DNA from 2 places in the Lysinibacter sp. HNR genome. Region 1 is predicted to be linked to the other one. Evidence: predicted binding sites of a transcription regulator. Region 1 holds the regulator's gene; the other holds the start of a gene.
The links. Region 1 encodes HrcA, which represses chaperone genes, less so after heat shock. Its sites were predicted from a motif close to TTNGCACTCGNNNNNNNCGAGTGCNAA; they were not measured.
Positions count from the first base shown of each region.

Region 2: a site for HrcA is predicted at 2,540-2,566, ahead of groL (chaperonin GroEL). Genes of this name have one in related genera too.

Region 1 covers NZ_CP121684.1:1,746,891-1,751,315, forward strand. The annotation lists gene FrondiHNR_RS07875 (16S rRNA (uracil(1498)-N(3))-methyltransferase) at 1-362, opposite strand, end outside; gene dnaJ (molecular chaperone DnaJ) at 374-1,471, opposite strand; gene hrcA (heat-inducible transcriptional repressor HrcA) at 1,526-2,596, opposite strand; gene hemW (radical SAM family heme chaperone HemW) at 2,784-4,016, opposite strand; gene FrondiHNR_RS07895 (DUF1990 family protein) at 4,022-4,425, opposite strand, start outside.
Region 2 covers NZ_CP121684.1:2,447,418-2,451,842, reverse strand. The annotation lists gene FrondiHNR_RS11195 (ABC transporter substrate-binding protein) at 1-437, opposite strand, end outside; gene FrondiHNR_RS11190 (LytR C-terminal domain-containing protein) at 681-1,334, shown strand; gene FrondiHNR_RS11185 (DUF3048 domain-containing protein) at 1,470-2,486, shown strand; gene groL (chaperonin GroEL) at 2,610-4,229, shown strand.

The DNA of each region.
Region 1 (4,425 bases):
CATCGAGAAACCGAACGTTCCGCCTGCCAGGGCACAATCGCGTCCGCCCCGACCTCCACCGCAGCCTGAACCGCGCGCTCGTCCCGATCACCCTTTGCGAGGGCCTGAGCAAGAACAATCCGATGCTCCTCCCGTGGCCGATGCTCCAGGCTACGCACCCGAAGCTCCACCTCACGCGGGGTGGCGCGAAGCACCTCACACTCGGCAAGTACCCCGGCTCCGTTTCCCAAAAGGATAGATTCACCCGCCCGGAGTCGACTCACGGTAGCTGCGTGTCGGGCCTCCTCCCCGGTGAGAAGCACCGAGGACCCCACCGCCATCTTCTCAGCGGTCAGCGACTCGTCAAGGTACAGATTGCTCACGCTAGGCTCCCCTACCCGCGAAAGAATCGATCACGAAGTTTACTAAACATGCCCTGTTGGAAGTGACTGAGCGTGGGTGCCGGGGGCTTTGAGGACTCCGCGAGCTTACGCACCAGCTCTTTTTCTTTGTGATTGAGCCGGGAGGGGGTGAGCACCTGCACCGCGATTTTCAGATCACCACGATTGTTTCCGCGCAATTTAGTGATGCCTCGATCTTTGATCGTAATGATGTCGGCACCCTGGGTTCCCGCCTTGATCTCAACCGGAACCTCACCGTCTAGGCTCTGAATAGTGGTTTCCGCCCCAAGAATGGCATCTGTCATTGACACCTCGAGGGTGCAGAGCAGGTCATCACCGTCACGGCTAAACACATCGTGATGCAGAACACGGAACTCGATAAAGAGATCGCCATTGGGGCCTCCCGCAGGGCCGGCCTCTCCCCCACCCCTCAATTGCATACGGGCACCAGAATCGATGCCGGAGGGAATATCGATAGTGATGTCACGCTTTGCCCGGATTCGACCGTTGCCGCTGCACTCGGTGCAGGGGCTCTCAATAACAGTTCCATACCCCTGACAGGCGTTACACGGCTGGTTGGTAACAACATTGCCAAAGAGGGAACGCACCTGGCGCTGAACCATTCCCTGTCCACCACACACCGTGCAGGTGGTAGGAGAGGTTCCGGGTTGGCAGCAGGAGCCGTGACAGGTGGTGCACGTGACGGCGGTATCGATTGTTATCTCGCGCGAGGTACCAAAAACGATGTCGTCGAGCGCCACATCGATGCGAATCAGCGCGTCCTGTCCCCGCTCGGCACGTTCGCGCGGGCCGGAGCCTCCCCCAAAGCCTCCCCCAAAGAAGGTCTCGAAGATATCCCCAAAGCCGCCAAATGCCTGGCCACCCTGGCCGCCCATATCGTATTGTTGGCGCTGTTGTGGGTCGCTTAACACGTCGTAGGCGTGAGTGACCGCTTTGAACTTCTCGGGAGCCTCGGGACTCGGGTTCACATCGGGATGAAGCTCACGCGCCAAACGACGATACGCTTTTTTAATTTCTTCCGAGGTTGCGTCACGTGAGACACCCAGCACCTCGTAGTGGTCAGCCGCCAAGGGCCACTCCTTACTCTCTTTATTTACTATGATTCGCAGCGTGAGGCCGCAGTTTTATTCCTCGCTAAACAGCCTGCTCAGGTAGCGAGCAACCGCCCGCACCGCCGCAATGTTTGCGGAGTAATCCATCCGTGTGGGTCCTAGAACCGCCAGGCGGGAAACCGAGTGCGCAGAAGATTCGTAGTCGGTTGAGAGAACCGAGGTTTCTTCCAACCCAAAAGCCTCGTTTTCACGTCCGATACTGATTGCCATGCCGGTTTGGTCAAGCCGCAACTCGGCAAATAGCTTGAGGAGGATGACCTGTTCTTCAATGGCGTCAAGAAGCGGCGGAAGGCTCTTATTAAAATCTATTTCGGTGCGCACCAGGTTGGCCGTTCCCGCCAGAACCATTCGATCACTGCGGTTTATCGTGATCTGTTCAATGATCACGTCGAGCACTGTAAGCTGTTGCGCTTCGATACCGGAGAGATTTTCTCTCGACTGTACCCGTCGCGCAATAGTATCCCGAATCTCCCGAGTTTTATGTGCGGCAGCGGCCATATCGAGATCGCGAACAGCAGCAAGAAGCTGATCCCGTAGCTCAGGGAGCCAGAGGCCGGTACCGTGAAGACCCACGGCATCGGTGTAGGGAGCTATATCGATATTTCGTTGCTCCACCACTCCGTTATCGGTGATAAGCACCGATACGATACGCAGGGGGCTGAGTTCGACAAGCTCTATGTGCCGTACGCAATTTTTTGCCAGGGAAGGATACTGTACAACAGCCACCTGGTTGGTGAGCTGAGAGAGCAGGCGTGCCGTGCGAACCAGGGCATCATCTAGATCGGCCGACTCAGAGAGAAACCGTTTGATGGCCACCTTCTGAGCCGCCCTCAGCGGGCGATGATCGGCTAGCTTGTCAACAAAAACCCGATACCCCTTATCCGTGGGAATTCTCCCCGATGAGGTGTGGGGAGCAACAATAAGCTCTTCTTCTTCGAGGTGGGCCATATCGTTACGGATAGTGGCGGCAGAGACCCCAAAAGAGTGCCTATCAACAATGGATTTTGACCCGACGGGTTCTCGTGTTTGCACATAGTCGGTGACAATCACACGCAGAACGTCAAGACCACGCTCAGAAACCACGCCGCACCTCCCATACTCAATTAATTGTTTTTACACGCCTCTGACATGCTCATGCCCTATCTCAAGATATTGGCACTCGTCCAGTCCAAGTGCCAATTCTACCCCGAGCTACTGATAACTTGCGCACAATCTATCACCCTTGCAAACGAGCGGTTCGCAACCCGATCATCACAAACTGGTTTTATCACTACGGGTCGGCGTCAAGCAGGCGATGCACAACGGCATCTGCCAGTAGTCGCCCACGCAGTGTCAGCACAATGCGACCGGAAAAAGCGGCGGCAGGCTCAACCAGCTCGTCTGCAAGGAGACCCGCGATCGCCCGCTTCCCAGGGTCCGTCAATTCGCTCACGGGCAGTCCCTCAGCAAGCCTCACCCGCAGCATAACGTTTTCGATTCGCCGAGTCTCTTCATCAAGGTTTTCGCGTCCTGCCGAGGGAGAAACCTCTCCCACAATACGATCCGCATAGGGTGAGGGATGTTTAACATTCCAAAAGCGCGTACCACCGATATGGCTGTGCGCCCCCGGACCCACACCCCACCAATCCTCTCCCTTCCAGTAGGAGCGATTGTGCGCGGACTCGTATTCGGGCTGTCGCGCCCAATTACTAATCTCGTACCAGGAGTAACCGGCCGCACTCAGCCGTTCATCCACCATCTCGTACATGTCGGCGTGGAGATCATCATCGGGCTGGGGATAAACACCTCGGCGAATCTGCCCGGCTAGTTTTGTCCCCTCCTCCACGATCAGAGCGTAGGCCGAGAGGTGATCCGGCGCACACTCAAGAGCCATCTCGACCGAGGCCCGCCAATCCTCCAGTGATTCTCCGGGTGTTCCATAGATAAGGTCAAGGCTCACCTGCAAACCGGCCGCACGGGCCCATTCAACAACACGAGGCACTCGCTCCGGGTCGTGGGTTCGATCCAGCGTTTTAAGCACGTGGGGAACCGCCGATTGCATACCAAAACTCACCCTGCTAAATCCACCGTCACGAAGGCGTTCCAGGTAGTCGCGATCAACCGAATCGGGGTTGGCCTCGGTTGTTATCTCGGCCCCGTCCCGGATTCCCCAGCGATCACGAATCGACTGAAGGATGCCGATAAGGTCGTTTGCGGGCAGCAGGGTTGGGGTTCCTCCTCCAAAAAATACGGTGCTCACCGAACGGTCACGCACACCGGAGGCCCGCAGCACGTCCCCCGCAAAATCTATTTCTGCCCGTGCGAGGGAGGCATAATCGCTCCGTTTTGCCCCGCGCAACTCCTCCGCGGTGTAGGTATTAAAGTCGCAGTAACCGCAGCGAACCAGGCAAAACGGAACGTGGACGTACACTCCGAAGTTACGGGTTTCATCACCTCGGGATGCCGCGGGAGGGAGCAAACCATCCGGCGGAGCAGGAAGGCCAAGAGGTAGCGGGGCGGGCATGTACGCTACTCAACTCGACGGGCTGCGGAAACTACCGTCTGCGTTGGCAAAAGCGCACGCAATTGCTCACGGGCACGATCCTGGACAGACCGAATCTCCGCCGCTCTGAGAGGTTTCTTCCAGCGCGACTGAACGACCTCGTGAAACCCACGGTACACGGCCCACACGGTATCGTTCTCTCGCTGCTCCACCATGTAAAATTCTTCCCCCACGGGACCTCGCGCATCAAGTGTTCCGTAGGCAAAGCCCACGCGATTTGTCTCGTTGACGACAAAAACAACACGCACCTCACGCGAGACAGACCCGCGAACAAGAGTCGCCGATATCCCGGGGGTGATAAATTCTTCGCCCTCTTCCGAAAAGAGCTGTTCATCCCCATGATAATCCGCAAAGGGAATGCCGTTCTCAT
Region 2 (4,425 bases), 700 kb from region 1:
ACCAGATTTTTGCCGTAACCGAGCGCAAATATGGTTTGACCGATTGAGCCGGATATATCAAACGCAACGATGCGAGAGGTGTCTGTTACCGTAACATCGACGCCTCCGGTTGGGTCGTGTGAGGTAACCGTTGTTGGTAACGTCTGTGTCCCGGGGCTGACCGCGGCAACCGAGCCCCGTTCGGGAAGCCGAGTGGTACACGGACCCTGGCCGACTCGGGGGTCTGTGGCGGGTGTGAGAGTGGCGAGTGGTTGTGAGAATGATTCGGAACTCGTGCAGGCCGGACGCGTCTGTGCCGCAGGCGAGGTATTGTCACCGCCAGTAGTGTCGGTGTTGTTGAGCGAGCATGCGCTCAGTATGACAACGGTGAGGGCCACGGCAGACGTGGCGGTAAAGCGCGTGGGGGTGCTACGACGACGCCGAAGGCTGGGAATCATAGGAGGGTGACGGCCTTAGTGAGTGCGGAAAATAAAATAATAAAGTGAGGCTATCCTAATGGATACGTCTGTGAACTTCCGGCGAACAGGGCGCTGAGGAGCTTGGTTTTTCTGCGGGAGTATCTTTATATGTGGGCCTTGGCGTTAGCCTGCGTCGGGGTTTTAGCCATGAGTTGTCGTCCACGCGTCAAGAATAAGGCTATTATCGAGGCAGGGTTTTTAAAGATTCGGAAATGCTGCTAAATGGAAAAACGCGATAGAGATCCTCATTTTGCGAGAGCAGAAGTAGAGGATGCTTCCTCCCGTGCATCGCTTGGTGAGGGGGCAGCGTCGGATGACCCCTCCTCTGAGGCCTCTCCCCACTCCTATCTTGCAGACCCTTTTGACAACCCCAACATGGGAAAACGGGTGGGGGCGCATCGCGCCGCGCCGCGCCGCGCCGCGCGCTGGATCTACTTTCTCTGGGCTGCGATAGCGGTGGTCGTTCTCACCGTTGTGGGAATTATCTTTTTAGTTATCGGGCCGGGTAATGTTTCTCTGCCACGCACCTCGGGTCCGGCTGCTGTCTCGACGGCTAGCCCTGAGCCTTCTGTACAGGCACGGACTGAGGAGTCCACGACAATTGCCATCCTTGATGGAAGCGGAAACAGCGCCCTGGTATCCCAGGTGTCAAGCTTTATTGCCACGAATAAACTCGGAACGGTGGTGTTTGAGGGGCAATCGGCAGAAAACGATATTGCTCAGAGCGCCATCTTTTATTCTTCGGAGCGAGATGAAGGCCTCGCCAAAGGTCTTGCAGACGAGTTGGGCGGGCTTCAGTACTACCTATCAGAAGAGGAAGAATCGTTGGATACCCAATTGGTTGTTCGCCTGGGAACTCAGTTTGAGTTGCCTTAAAATCGTCGCGATTGGCTGATAATCTACCGTCTATTTACTCTTGAATGCTGCTGTGATGTGCATTCCGTGGTGGCAATCGGATAGCGTAATATTGCGTCCGTATTGAATAGTGTAGAGAACAGGAACAATCTACCAGTGACCTCTAAACGTCTTTTTATCCGGCAATCAATTATTGCGGGAATAGCTATCGCTACCCTGGCCCTCACCGCTGCGTGTGCGCCTGAGTCAAAATCCGCTCAAAATACGAGTGAGCCCGCTGTTATTGAGGAGAAGCCGCTTTTTGCTCCCCTGCGTGGCACGGAGGTTCAGAAGGGTGAGGCCACCAACCCCTCACTGGCGGTTAAGATCGATAATCACGAGTCTGCCCGTCCGCACATTGGCTTGAACAGCACTGACCTGGTTTTTGAAGAGCTTGTTGAGGGCGGATACACGCGCTACGCGGCAGTGTGGCAATCGAGCATCCCTGAACTGATCGGACCGGTGAGGTCGATCAGGCCGATGGACCCGGATATCGTCTCACCCCTTGGCGGAGTGATCGTGTACTCGGGGGGACAGCAGCAATTTGTGGATCTGATGAAGGCAGCCCCGGTAGAAAACCTGGTTTTTGACCAGGATCAAACACATTTTTATCGGGACAATGCGCGCATTGCACCGCACAATGTGATTCTGCGCGCGCAGGAGGCGATTGCAGATTACAGCGAGCTCCCTGCGCCCGAGCAGCAATTTGAATACTCGAGCGACGGAGCCTCCTCCACCGCCGCTACCGTGGGAACCCCCGCTTCGCTCGTGAGTATGCGGTTCTCTAATATACGTTTTCCCTCGTGGGAGTGGGATGAGGCGAGTGGGCTTTACCAGCGCAATCAGGAAGACACCCCGGATATCGACGCCGAGGGTAATCGGATAACCGCCACCAATGTGATCGTGTTGCGGGTTCCCGTTGAAATGGGGGAGGTTCCCAAGACCGTTCTGGAGGGAAGCGGAGAGGCCACATTCATTACAAACGGCAAGGCTGTTGCCGGAACCTGGCAAAAAGCGGGTCGTGACGAATCCCTAGTGTTTAACGATTCTGAGGGAAACGTTATTAAACTGGCTCCCGGAAACTCGTGGGTTGAGCTTGTTCCCGCGGCAGAGGGCACCGTGAGCGTTCAATAAGCATGGTGATTGTGGTCACTTGCACTCTCGGGCAACGAGTGCCAGAATTGTCTTTAGCACTCGCCTTGAGTGAGTGCTAATTTCCACCTAATTCTTTGAACGTCCAGGAGGGACGATACTCACATGGCAAAGATGATTGCTTTTGACGAAGAAGCCCGACGTGGTCTTGAGCGTGGACTCAACACGCTCGCAGACGCGGTCAAGGTAACGCTCGGCCCGCGCGGTCGCAACGTTGTACTCGAAAAGAAGTGGGGCGCCCCCACCATCACCAACGATGGCGTATCAATCGCCAAAGAGATCGAACTCGATGAGCCCTATGAGCGCATCGGCGCCGAACTCGTAAAAGAGGTCGCGAAAAAGACCGATGATGTGGCCGGTGACGGTACCACTACGGCAACCGTTCTTGCCCAGGCTCTCGTGCGTGAGGGGCTGCGCAACGTTGCTGCCGGTGCCGACCCGATCAGCCTCAAACGCGGAATTGAGAAGGCTGTAGAGGCTATCACTAACCAGCTTCTTGCAAACGCTAAAGAGATCGAGACCACCGAGGAGATTGCGGCTACCGCATCCATCTCTGCTGCAGACAAAGAGATCGGCTCGATCATTGCCGAGGCAATCGACAAGGTGGGCAAAGAGGGTGTTGTTACCGTTGAGGAGTCTAACTCTCTCGGAACCTCCCTTGAACTCACCGAGGGAATGCGCTTCGACAAGGGCTACCTCTCGGCATACTTCGTGACCGATGCCGACCGCCAGGAGGCAGTCTTTGAGGAGCCCTACATCCTCATTGCTAACTCCAAGATCAGCAACATTAAGGATCTGCTCCCCATCGTCGACCAGGTTATCCAGTCGGGCAAGCAGCTCCTCATCATTGCTGAGGATGTTGATGGAGAAGCTCTTGCAACTCTCGTTGTGAACAAGATCCGTGGAATCTTTAAGTCTGTTGCGGTCAAGGCCCCCGGATTTGGAGATCGTCGTAAGGCTCAGCTGCAGGATATCGCCATCCTGACGGGTGGACAGGTTATCAGCGAAGAGGTTGGTCTCAAGCTGGAGAACGCAACGCTCGACCTTCTTGGACGCGCACGCAAAGTTGTTATTACAAAGGACGAGACCACAATCGTGGAGGGTTCCGGAGACGCCGATGCCATCGCCGGTCGCGTGGCTCAGATTCGTAAAGAGATTGAGAACACCGATAGCGACTACGACCGCGAGAAGCTGCAGGAGCGCCTGGCTAAGCTCGCTGGTGGTGTTGCCGTTATCAAGGCCGGAGCCGCAACAGAGGTTGAGCTCAAGGAGCGCAAGCACCGCATCGAAGATGCCGTTCGCAACGCGAAGGCCGCCGTTGAAGAGGGTATTCTTCCCGGTGGTGGTGTTGCCTTGATCCAGGCCGGTGCCGCCGTGTTTGAGAGCCTGAAGCTTCAGGGCGATGAGGCAACCGGCGCGAACATTGTACGTGTTGCCATTGAGGCTCCTCTGCGCCAGATTGCGTTGAACGCTGGCCTGGAGGCCGGGGTTGTTGCAGAAAAGGTTCGTAGTCTGCCCGTTGGTCACGGCTTGAACGCCGCAACAGGTGAGTACGGTGACCTGAGCGCCGAAGGAATCATTGATCCCGCAAAGGTGACGCGTTCCGCTCTGCAGAATGCCGCATCGATTGCCGGGCTCTTCCTCACCACCGAGGCCGTTGTGGCGGAGAAGCCGGAGGCTACTCCCGCACCCGCAGCAGATCCCACGGGTGGTATGGACTTCTAATCCCAGAAGCGTTTTACGCGAGAAAGCGGGGCGGTTCCCTCACGGGGATTCGCCCCGCTTTTGTGTCTCACGAGGATAATTGTGCGGAGTGTACAAATATTTTACTCATGTGTAGCCGGCACTTTCTGGAAATATCTAAAGGGCGTTCTCGAGTGGATTTACACTGTCCTTCGTTTGTGTATCATGTTTATGTCTC